Regions from separate parts of the Kosakonia oryzendophytica genome, predicted to be linked through region 1. Evidence: riboswitches for the same ligand, from Rfam matches in the RefSeq annotation. Region 1 holds a riboswitch; each other region holds the start of a gene.
What was found. A riboswitch is a leader RNA that binds a small molecule or an ion and turns the genes downstream of it on or off. The one in region 1 is predicted to bind thiamine pyrophosphate.
Positions count from the first base shown of each region.

Region 2: linked by a shared signal. The riboswitch ahead of thiB (thiamine ABC transporter substrate binding subunit) and the one ahead of thiC (phosphomethylpyrimidine synthase ThiC) in region 1 are both predicted to bind thiamine pyrophosphate.
Region 3: linked by a shared signal. The riboswitch ahead of thiM (hydroxyethylthiazole kinase) and the one ahead of thiC (phosphomethylpyrimidine synthase ThiC) in region 1 are both predicted to bind thiamine pyrophosphate.

Region 1 is NZ_CP115659.1:4,831,304-4,834,581, forward strand. Features, by position in the region: gene hemE (uroporphyrinogen decarboxylase) at 1-88, opposite strand, end outside; gene nudC (NAD(+) diphosphatase) at 128-901, opposite strand; gene O9K67_RS23255 (Rsd/AlgQ family anti-sigma factor) at 994-1,497, shown strand; TPP riboswitch at 1,553-1,706, shown strand; gene thiC (phosphomethylpyrimidine synthase ThiC) at 1,792-3,278, shown strand, end outside.
Region 2 is NZ_CP115659.1:4,307,416-4,310,693, forward strand. Features, by position in the region: gene sgrR (HTH-type transcriptional regulator SgrR) at 44-1,699, shown strand; TPP riboswitch at 1,736-1,836, shown strand; gene thiB (thiamine ABC transporter substrate binding subunit) at 1,867-2,850, shown strand; gene thiP (thiamine/thiamine pyrophosphate ABC transporter permease ThiP) at 2,826-3,278, shown strand, end outside.
Region 3 is NZ_CP115659.1:1,738,901-1,742,178, forward strand. Features, by position in the region: gene O9K67_RS08410 (RcnB family protein) at 1-250, opposite strand, end outside; gene O9K67_RS08415 (zinc-binding alcohol dehydrogenase family protein) at 450-1,463, opposite strand; TPP riboswitch at 1,802-1,898, shown strand; gene thiM (hydroxyethylthiazole kinase) at 1,933-2,721, shown strand; gene thiD (bifunctional hydroxymethylpyrimidine kinase/phosphomethylpyrimidine kinase) at 2,718-3,278, shown strand, end outside.

The DNA of each region.
Region 1 (3,278 bases):
CCGCCTGGCGCATCATCCATACCGGCGTCATGTCTACTGGCTGGCGCTGAAGCGCGCGCAGGTAACGATCGTTTTTCAGTTCGGTCATTGTCAGTTCCTTAAGCGTCAGGTCGCCAGTATATACGCCTTACTCATACTCTGCGCGGCACATCGCCACCGTATCTTCGATCAGACGGCGCGCAACGGTGCCCGGCGGCGGCAACAGGGGTAAATCGTCATAACGATACCAGCCCGCATCCAACAGCTCTTTCGGGTCGATATGAATATCACCGCTGTCATATTCCGCCATAAACGCGGTCATCAGTGATTGAGGAAAAGGCCATGGTTGGGAAGTGACATAACGCAAATTTTTAACTTTAATGCCGCTCTCTTCCATCACTTCGCGGGCCACTGCCTGCTCCAGGGTTTCGCCCACTTCAACAAACCCGGCCAGCACAGTGTAAATCCCGTTACGATGACGCGTATGCTGCGCCAGAAGAATAGCGTCATCACGGCGGATGGCGACGATAATGCAGGGGGCAATTTGCGGATAGTAGCGCTCGCGGCAGTGATCACACAGCATTGCCCACTCGGTTTTGCTCGGATGCATGGTGTGCCCACAGTAACCGCAGAACTGATGTGAGCGGTAAAACTCCGCCAGTTGCACACCGCGCCCGGCCAGTTGGAACAGCCCGACGTCCTGATCAATTACCTGCCGTACGGATCCCATTTCCTGGCGGCGATTCTGGCGGATCATCCATACCGGTTCGCCCTGCCATTCGCCGATGTGAAGCGCGCTCTGCCCCACAAGATCGAAATTTCCTGCCTGCCCATGTGGTAATTCTCCACCGGGCAACCATAATTTTTGTTCATGGCTTACGATCCACCAGCCATGATCCCGTGCGTCAATAATACGTACCATTTGGTGCACTACCTTAGCTTCACTGGCATTTTGTTAACATTATTATTACATTTGGGTGAGCATTTTTTCACTTACATATTGCGGAGCCAATTATGCTAAACCAGTTAGAAAGCCTGACAGAGCGCGTTGGAGGAAGTAACACACTTGTCGACCATTGGCTGCTAGTACGTAAGCAACTTCTCGTTTCTTACTACAATCTGGTTGGCATTAAGCCTGGCAAAGGATCGTTCATGCAGCTTAATGAAAAAGCGCTGGACGATTTCTGTCACAACCTGGTGGAGTACCTCTCCGCAGGTCACTTCAGTATTTATGAACGCGTCATTCGCGAAATGGAAGGGAGCAGTCCACTTTTAATCGCTAACCAGCTCTATCCACTGCTGGAAGCCAACACCATCGAAATCATGAATTATTACGATACCAGCCTGGAAAACGCCATTGACGATGATAACTGTCTGGAATTCCAACAGGCGCTTTCCGACATCGGCGAAGCGCTGGAGGCCCGCTTCAGACTGGAAGACAAACTGATTGTGCTGGCCTTTGATAACAATCTCAAAGAGAGCGCCAATGACGAAACCGGCATGGCGCGCCCTGCTTGAATTCTTAAAAAGTAACGCGTAGTTTAAAAAGCAGTTCCCCGTCTGAGGGCGGGGGTTTTTCTTGTCGGAGTGCCTATCTCTCCACTACAGAATTCGCAATGCCGCGAAGCGGCGCGAAAGATGAAGTGGAAAAGGCTGAGACCGTTAATTCGGGATCCGCGGAACCTGATCGGGTTAAGACCTGCGAAGGGAACAAGAGTAATCCATTCACATCAACCACCCTTACGGGCGGTTTGTTGCCATTACTCCATCCGTCGTCTGACAAGCCATCTCCTTTTAATTCTGGAATGAGCTATGTCTGCAAAACTTACACGCCGTGAACAACGCGCCCAGGCGCAACACTTTATCGACACGCTGGAAGGCACCGCTTTCCCCAATTCACACCGTATTTACGTCACCGGTTCACGACCTGATATCCGTATCCCAATGCGGGAAATCCAGCTCAGCCCAACGCTGACTGGCGGTACAAAAGAGCACCCTCAGTTTGAAGAGAACGAAGCAGTACCGGTTTACGACACCTCCGGCCCGTATGGCGATCCGGCAATCGCCATCGATGTGCAGCAAGGTCTCGCGAAGTTACGCGCCCCCTGGATCGCCGCGCGTGATGACAGTGAAACGCTTGATGAACGCAGTTCAGCTTATACCAATGCACGTCTGGCGGACGAAGGCCTTGATGAGCTGCGCTTCAACGGGCTATTGACCCCGCGCCGCGCCAAAGCTGGTCAACGTGTTACCCAGCTACACTACGCCCGCAAAGGGATCATCACGCCGGAGATGGAGTTTATCGCCATTCGCGAAAATATGGGCCGCGAACGTATTCGTAGCGAAGTGCTGCGCAGACAGCATCCGGGTGAAGCTTTTGGCGCCCGCCTGCCGAAAAATATCACGCCAGAGTTTGTGCGCGATGAAGTCGCCGCTGGCCGCGCGATCATTCCAGCCAACATCAACCACCCGGAGTCGGAACCGATGATCATTGGGCGTAACTTTCTGGTAAAAGTGAACGCCAACATCGGTAACTCAGCCGTGACCTCGTCCATCGAAGAGGAAGTAGAAAAACTGGTGTGGTCAACCCGCTGGGGCGCAGACACGGTGATGGATCTCTCTACCGGGCGCTATATTCACGAAACCCGCGAATGGATCCTGCGTAACAGCCCGGTGCCAATCGGTACGGTACCGATCTACCAGGCGCTGGAGAAGGTGAACGGGATCGCCGAAGATCTAAACTGGCAGGCATTCCGCGATACGCTGCTCGAACAGGCGGAACAAGGGGTGGATTATTTCACTATCCACGCAGGCGTATTGCTGCGTTACGTCCCGATGACCGCGCAGCGCCTGACCGGCATTGTTTCGCGTGGCGGGTCGATTATGGCGAAGTGGTGCCTCTCCCATCATCAAGAAAACTTCCTTTACACTCACTTCCGGGAAATTTGTGAAATCTGCGCCGCATACGATGTTTCGCTGTCTCTCGGCGATGGCCTGCGTCCGGGTTCGATCCAGGATGCCAACGACGAAGCGCAGTTTGCCGAACTGCATACGCTGGGTGAACTGACCAAAATCGCCTGGGAGTATGATGTGCAGGTCATGATTGAAGGTCCGGGGCATGTGCCGATGCAGATGATCCGCCGCAATATGACCGAAGAACTGGAGCATTGTCACGAAGCGCCATTCTACACGCTCGGACCACTGACCACCGATATCGCGCCAGGTTATGACCACTTCACCTCCGGTATTGGCGCGGCAATGATTGGCTGGTTTGGCTGTGCCATGCTCTGTTATGTCAC
Region 2 (3,278 bases), 520 kb from region 1:
GGGATTAATAAATTGCTGAGTTTCTGTCAGGAGTTCCCCTTTTATGTCGTCCGGTCGCCTGCAACAACAGTTCATCCGTCTGTGGCAATGCTGCGATGGAAAATCCCAGGAAACAACGCTCAATGAGCTGGCGGATCTGCTCAGTTGCTCGCGGCGACACATGCGTACGCTGTTGAATACCATGCAGCAACGCGGGTGGCTAACGTGGGATGCGGAAGCCGGACGCGGCAAACGATCGCGCCTGACTTTCCTCTATACCGGCCTTGCGCTGCAACAGCAGCGCGCCGAAGACCTGCTGGAGCAGGATCGTATCGATCAGCTTGTGCAACTGGTGGGGGATAAAACCGCCGTTCGTCAGATGCTGGTCTCTCATCTCGGTCGCAGCTTCCGTAGCGGTCGACATATCCTGCGCGTGCTCTATTACCGGCCACTGCGCAACCTGCTGCCCGGAACGGCTTTGCGGCGTTCTGAAACCCACATGGCGCGGCAAATTTTCAGTGCACTGACGCGTATAAATGAGGAAAATGGGGAACTGGAAGCGGATATTGCCCACCATTGGACGTTAATATCACCTCTGCACTGGCGCTTTTATTTACGCCCCGGCATCCATTTTCATCACGGCCGTGAATTAGATATGAGCGATGTGATTGCCTCGCTCCAGCGTGCAACCGCGCTGCCGCTTTACTCCCACATTCGCGAAGTGCTCTCACCCACGCCGTGGACGCTGGATATTCATCTCACGCAACCGGATAACTGGCTCCCCTGGTTAATGGGTTACGTCCCGTCGATGATCCTGCCGCGTGAGTGGAACACGCTGGGCAATTTTGCCAGTCAGCCGATTGGCACCGGTCCTTACGCCGTCACGCGGAATACCAGCAATCAGTTAAAGATCCATGCTTTTGACGATTACTTCGGCTTTCGCGCCCTGATTGATGAGGTCAACGTCTGGGTTTTACCGGACCTGGCCGATGAACCGACCAACGGCCTGACACTGGAGGGACCGACCGACGGCGAAAAAGCCGTGGAAAGCCGCCTCGAAGAGGGCTGCTACTATCTGCTGTTCGACGCCCGTTCCAGCCGTGGCGCCAACCCTGAAGTCAGAGAATGGGTCAGCAAGATTCTCTCGCCGACCAATCTGTTGTGGCATGCCAACGAACAATACCAACGTTACTGGTTCCCGGCATATGGCCTGCTGCCACGCTGGCATCATGCGCGCCCCGGCAGTGGAGAGAAACCCGCAGGACTGGAAACCCTGACGTTGACGTTTTATCGCGAACATAATGAACACGAAGCCCTCTCCCGCACCATGAGTACCTTACTGGCGCAGCAAGGTGTGAAGCTGATCGTTCAGGAAGTGGATTACGAGGAGTGGCACCGCGGTGATGCCGACAGCGATATCTGGCTCAACAGCGCCAACTTTACCTTGCCGCTGGATTTCTCGGTGTTTGCTAACCTGTATGAGGTCCCGTTAGTACAACACTGTATTCAGCGTGACTGGCAGGCGGATGCCGCACAGTGGCGCAAAGGGGAAATGAATCTTGCCGTCTGGTCGCAGCAACTGCTGGCCAGCAAAGCCATTGTGCCGCTTATTCATCACTGGTTAATGATCCAGGGCCAGCGTTCCATGCGCGGTCTGCGTATGAACACCTTAGGCTGGTTCGATTTTAAATCCGCCTGGTTTGCGCCGCCGGATCCATAAGGCTTTCGCATTTTTTACCAAATCATTACAATAGCGGCGTTCTCAACGGGGTGCTGCGCCACAGGCGCGTGCTGAGAAAATACCCGTCGAACCTGATCCGGATAACGCCGGCGAAGGGATTTGAGGCTATTACTCAAAATCCTTTGCCACCTATTTTGAGGTGCAAAGTGTTAAAAAAATCATTGCCATTCCTGCTGCTGATCGCAGCGCCTGTTTTTGCCAAACCTGTACTGACCGTCTACACCTACGACTCATTCGCTGCCGAGTGGGGGCCGGGTCCTGCGGTCAAAAAAGCCTTTGAAGCCGACTGTAACTGTGAACTGAAATTCGTGACGCTGGAAGATGGCGTTTCGCTGCTTAACCGCCTGCGCATGGAAGGTAAAAACAGCAAAGCCGACGTGGTGCTGGGGCTGGATAATAACCTGCTGGAAGCCGCAACGCAGACAAACCTGTTCGCCAAAAGCGGCGTATCCACTGATGCGATCAGCGTCCCTGGCGGCTGGAAGAACGAAACATTTGTCCCGTTTGACTATGGCTGGTTCGCCTTTGTTTACGATAAAAATAAGCTGAAAAACCCACCGAAAAGCCTGAAAGAGCTGGTCGAAAGCGATCAAAAATGGCGCGTGATTTACGAAGATCCCCGCACCAGTACGCCTGGTCTGGGTCTGCTGTTGTGGATGCAAAAAGTCTATGGCGACAAAGCCCCGGAAGCCTGGCAGAAACTGGCGGCGAAAACGGTCACCGTCACCAAAGGCTGGAGCGAAGCCTACGGTCTGTTTTTGAAAGGGGAAAGCGACCTGGTGCTGAGCTACACCACCTCGCCGGCTTACCATCTGATCGAAGAGAAAAAAGATAACTATGCGGCGGCGAATTTCAGCGAAGGTCACTATTTGCAGGTAGAAGTTGCCGCACGCACCACCGCCAGCAAACAGCCTGAACTGGCCGGGAAGTTCCTCAAATTTATGGTTTCGCCCTCTTTCCAGAACACCATTCCCACGGGCAACTGGATGTATCCGGTGAGCAATGTCACGCTACCTGCCGGTTTTGAAACGCTGGTGAAACCACAAACCTCTCTCGAATATAGCCCGCAGGATGTCGCTGCACAGCGCGCGGGCTGGATTAATACATGGCAACGCGCCGTCAGCCGCTAATTGCAGGCTGGCTGCTCCCCGGTGTCACCGCCGCCACCCTCCTGGTGGTGGTGGCGCTGGCAGCATTTTTCGCACTCTGGCAAAACGCACCGGCGACTGAACTTATCGCTTTCCTGCGGGACAGCTACTTGTGGCATGTGGTGCGTTTTTCCTTCTGGCAGGCATTTCTCTCCGCCCTGTTTTCGGTCGTCCCGGCGATTTTCCTTGCCCGCGCGCTCTACCGACGCCGCTTTCCTGGCCGACTCGCACTGCTGCGCCTGTGCGCAATGACGCTGATCCTGCCGGTACTGGTCGCCGTGTTCGGTATCCTCAGCGTGTATGGTCGCCAGGGCTGGCTTGCCGCGCTCTGCCACACGCTTGGGCTGGAATGGACCTTCTCGCCGTATGGTTTGCAGGGCATTTTATTAGCCCATATTTTCTTTAACCTG
Region 3 (3,278 bases), 2.0 Mb from region 1:
CCATATAGGTCCAGTGGCTGCCGGCATCGGGTGCGGGCAGGTTACGCAACTGCCACTGTTTGATGTTGTACTCCTGGCTGCGGTACATTTCCGGTACCACATCGCCAATGTGGAATTTCGTGAAGTCAGCGACGAATTCGTTAATCTCGTACGATTGCGGCCCTGTAGCAGCGGTGGTTTGCGGTGCGGCAAACGCGGAACTGGCGGTTGCCAACAGGGCGCCCAGAAGCATCATTTTTGTTTTACGCATACTCTCTCCAGGTTGTTCTTATCCATTTCACGTAGTTGCATAAATTCGCAGGTCATCATTGCTGTTAACTTACGGCTGAGCAACAACGAAAAAATAACGCTTTGGTAAAAAGTGTAAGCAAACCCAGGAGAAAGCAGGAAAAGCGGACACCGGTTTTGGCTATCCGCTTGTAACGTTTGAGAATAATCCTGGCAAGAGATCAGTTGTCAAAGCCTTCCAGCACGATTTTACCCACCGCGCGCTGGCTTTCGAGCAGCGCATGAGCTTTACGCAGGTTTGCGGCGTTAATCGCGCCAAAGTGTTCGCCAAGGGTGGTTTTTAACACGCCCTCATCAATCAACGTTGCCACGCGGGTTAGCAACTGATGCTGGGCAATGATGTCCGCCGTGGTGAACATGGAGCGGGTAAACATAAACTCCCAGTGCAGTGAAATGCTTTTAACTTTCAGCGGCAGCGCGTCAAGGCTTTGCGGGTCGTCAATCAGCGCCAGCTTGCCTTGGGGTTGTAGCGCATTGATCAATTGCTGGTAGTGATCCTCGGTGTTTGTCAGGCTGGCGACATGGCTAACCTGTTTGATGCCAATACGCGCCAGCTCTTCCGTCAGTGGCTTGCTATGGTCAATCACATAATGCGCGCCGCGCTCCTTCACCCACTGCTGGCTGGCAGGTCGCGACGCGGTGCCAATCACCGTCAGACGTGTCAGCTTACGTGCCAGTTGTGTGAGGATAGATCCGACACCGCCTGCCGCGCCAACAATCAACAACACGTCGCCTTCGTTACCCTTTTCCTGCACGCCCAGACGATCGAACAGCAATTCCCAGGCCGTAATGGCCGTTAAGGGCAGGGCGGCGGCGGATGCGTTATCCAGTGTTTTCGGTTTCAGCGCTGCAATACGTTCATCCACTAATTGATATTCGCTATTACTGCCCGGACGGGTTAGCGCCCCGGCGTACCAGACTTCATCTCCTGGCTGAAAAAGGGTCACGGCTTCGCCCACCGCTTTCACGACGCCCACGGCGTCCCAGCCCAGTACACGTGGCGTATCGGCGTTGAAACCGGCGCGAACTTTGGTATCTACCGGGTTAACAGACACGGCCTTGACTTCAATCAGCAGGTCGTGGCCGTGGGCCTCAGGTTGTGGCAGGTCGATGTCGGTGAGGAAATCCAGGTTGCTGCCGTGCCGGGCAGCGTGGGTAATGGCGATAGCTTTCATACATACTCCGTTAACACAGGGTTTCTGTTGATACCAATAAGGGTAGACAACCCCTTAGTGATGAAAAACCCGTAAAACGGAGCAGCACTTATACGGCAAAAGAGAAAATCAGGGTGTCGGTCTTAGCGTGTTCGATCTGCTAATGAGGATAGGGCACCGGCAGATGCGCTGCTGGCCTGACCCACATCACTGATTTCTCTGCTGCAACCTGCCGCGGGCGATGCACGTATCGTTGTCGCTGGCGGGGCCTCTTCGCTGCCGCTTCACCCGCGGCAGGTTATTTAACCCGCTTGTGTTCACCTGTCCATTCCCTTAATCTGCTGACCGGGACGCACTGTCCTTTTGACTCGGGGTGCCCTTCTTTGTGAAGGCTGAGAAATACCCGTATTACCTGATCTGGATAATGCCAGCGTAGGGAAGTCAGATGCCTGCCCGGCATCCCTTCTTCACGCCGGGCAGGAGCGAATTTATGCAACCTGACCTGCTTGATCGTGCGCAAACCGCGCACGCGTTACAGCAATTCCGCCGCCGTTCTCCGCTTGTACACTGCATGACCAATGACGTTGTGCAAACCTTCACTGCCAACGTATTGTTAGCGCTGGGCGCGTCGCCTGCGATGGTGATTGAACCCGAAGAAGCGCAGCAATTCAGCGCCATTGCCGATGCGTTATTGATTAACGTCGGGACGTTAACCCGTGAACGCGCCGATGCGATGCGTGCGGCGATTGACAGCGCGCGAGCGGCGGGCACGCCCTGGACACTGGACCCCGTTGCTGTCGGTGCGCTGACGTTCCGCACGCAGTTCTGCCAACAGCTTCTCACTTTGCAACCCGCCGCCATTCGCGGTAATGCCTCGGAGATCCTTGCACTGGCCGGAATGAGTGCAGGTGGGCGCGGCGTGGACACGACCGATACCGCCAGCACGGCGCTGCCAGCGGCACAAATGCTTGCACGGCAAACCGGTGCGATTGTGGCCGTGACCGGGGAGGTGGATTACATCACGGACGGTGAGCGCACCCTGATGGTCACCGGCGGTGATGCGCTGATGACGCGCGTTGTCGGCACCGGCTGTGCCTTGTCGGCGGTGGTGGCCGCCAGTTGTGCACTGGAAGGCAATCGGCTGGTCAATGTGGCGGCAGCTTGTGCTTTTATGGCGCGAGCGGGCAGTCTGGCGGTAACGAAGAGCACAGGACCGGGGAGTTTTGTGGCTGAATTTCTCGATGCGCTGTATGCGCTGAACGGGGAGGGGCTGCAATGAAACGGATCAACGCTTTAACCATTGCCGGTACCGACCCCAGCGGTGGTGCCGGGATCCAGGCTGACCTGAAGACTTTTTCCGCGTTAGGGGCTTATGGCTGCTCGGTGATCACTGCGCTGGTAGCGCAAAACACTTGCGGGGTTCAGTCGGTCTATCGCATTGAACCGGATTTTGTCGCCGCGCAGCTCGATTCCGTGTTGAGTGATGTTCGCATTGATACCACCAAAATCGGCATGCTGGCGGAGACCGACATCGTTGAAGCGGTGGCGGAACGCCTGCAACGCTACCGGGTGCGCAATGTGGTGCTGGACACCGTTATGCTCGCCAAGAGCGGTGACCCGTTGTTATCGCCATCGGCGGTGTCGGCGCTGCGTCAGCATTTACTGCCGCAGGTTTCACTTATTACACCCAATTTACCGGAAGCCGCCGCGCTGCTGGATGCCCCGCATGCCCGGACAGAAAAAGAGATGCGTGCACAGGGGGAAGCGTTGCTGGCCTTAGGCTGCGAAGCGGTATTGATGAAAGGCGGGCATCTGGATGATGCCGAAAGCCCGGAC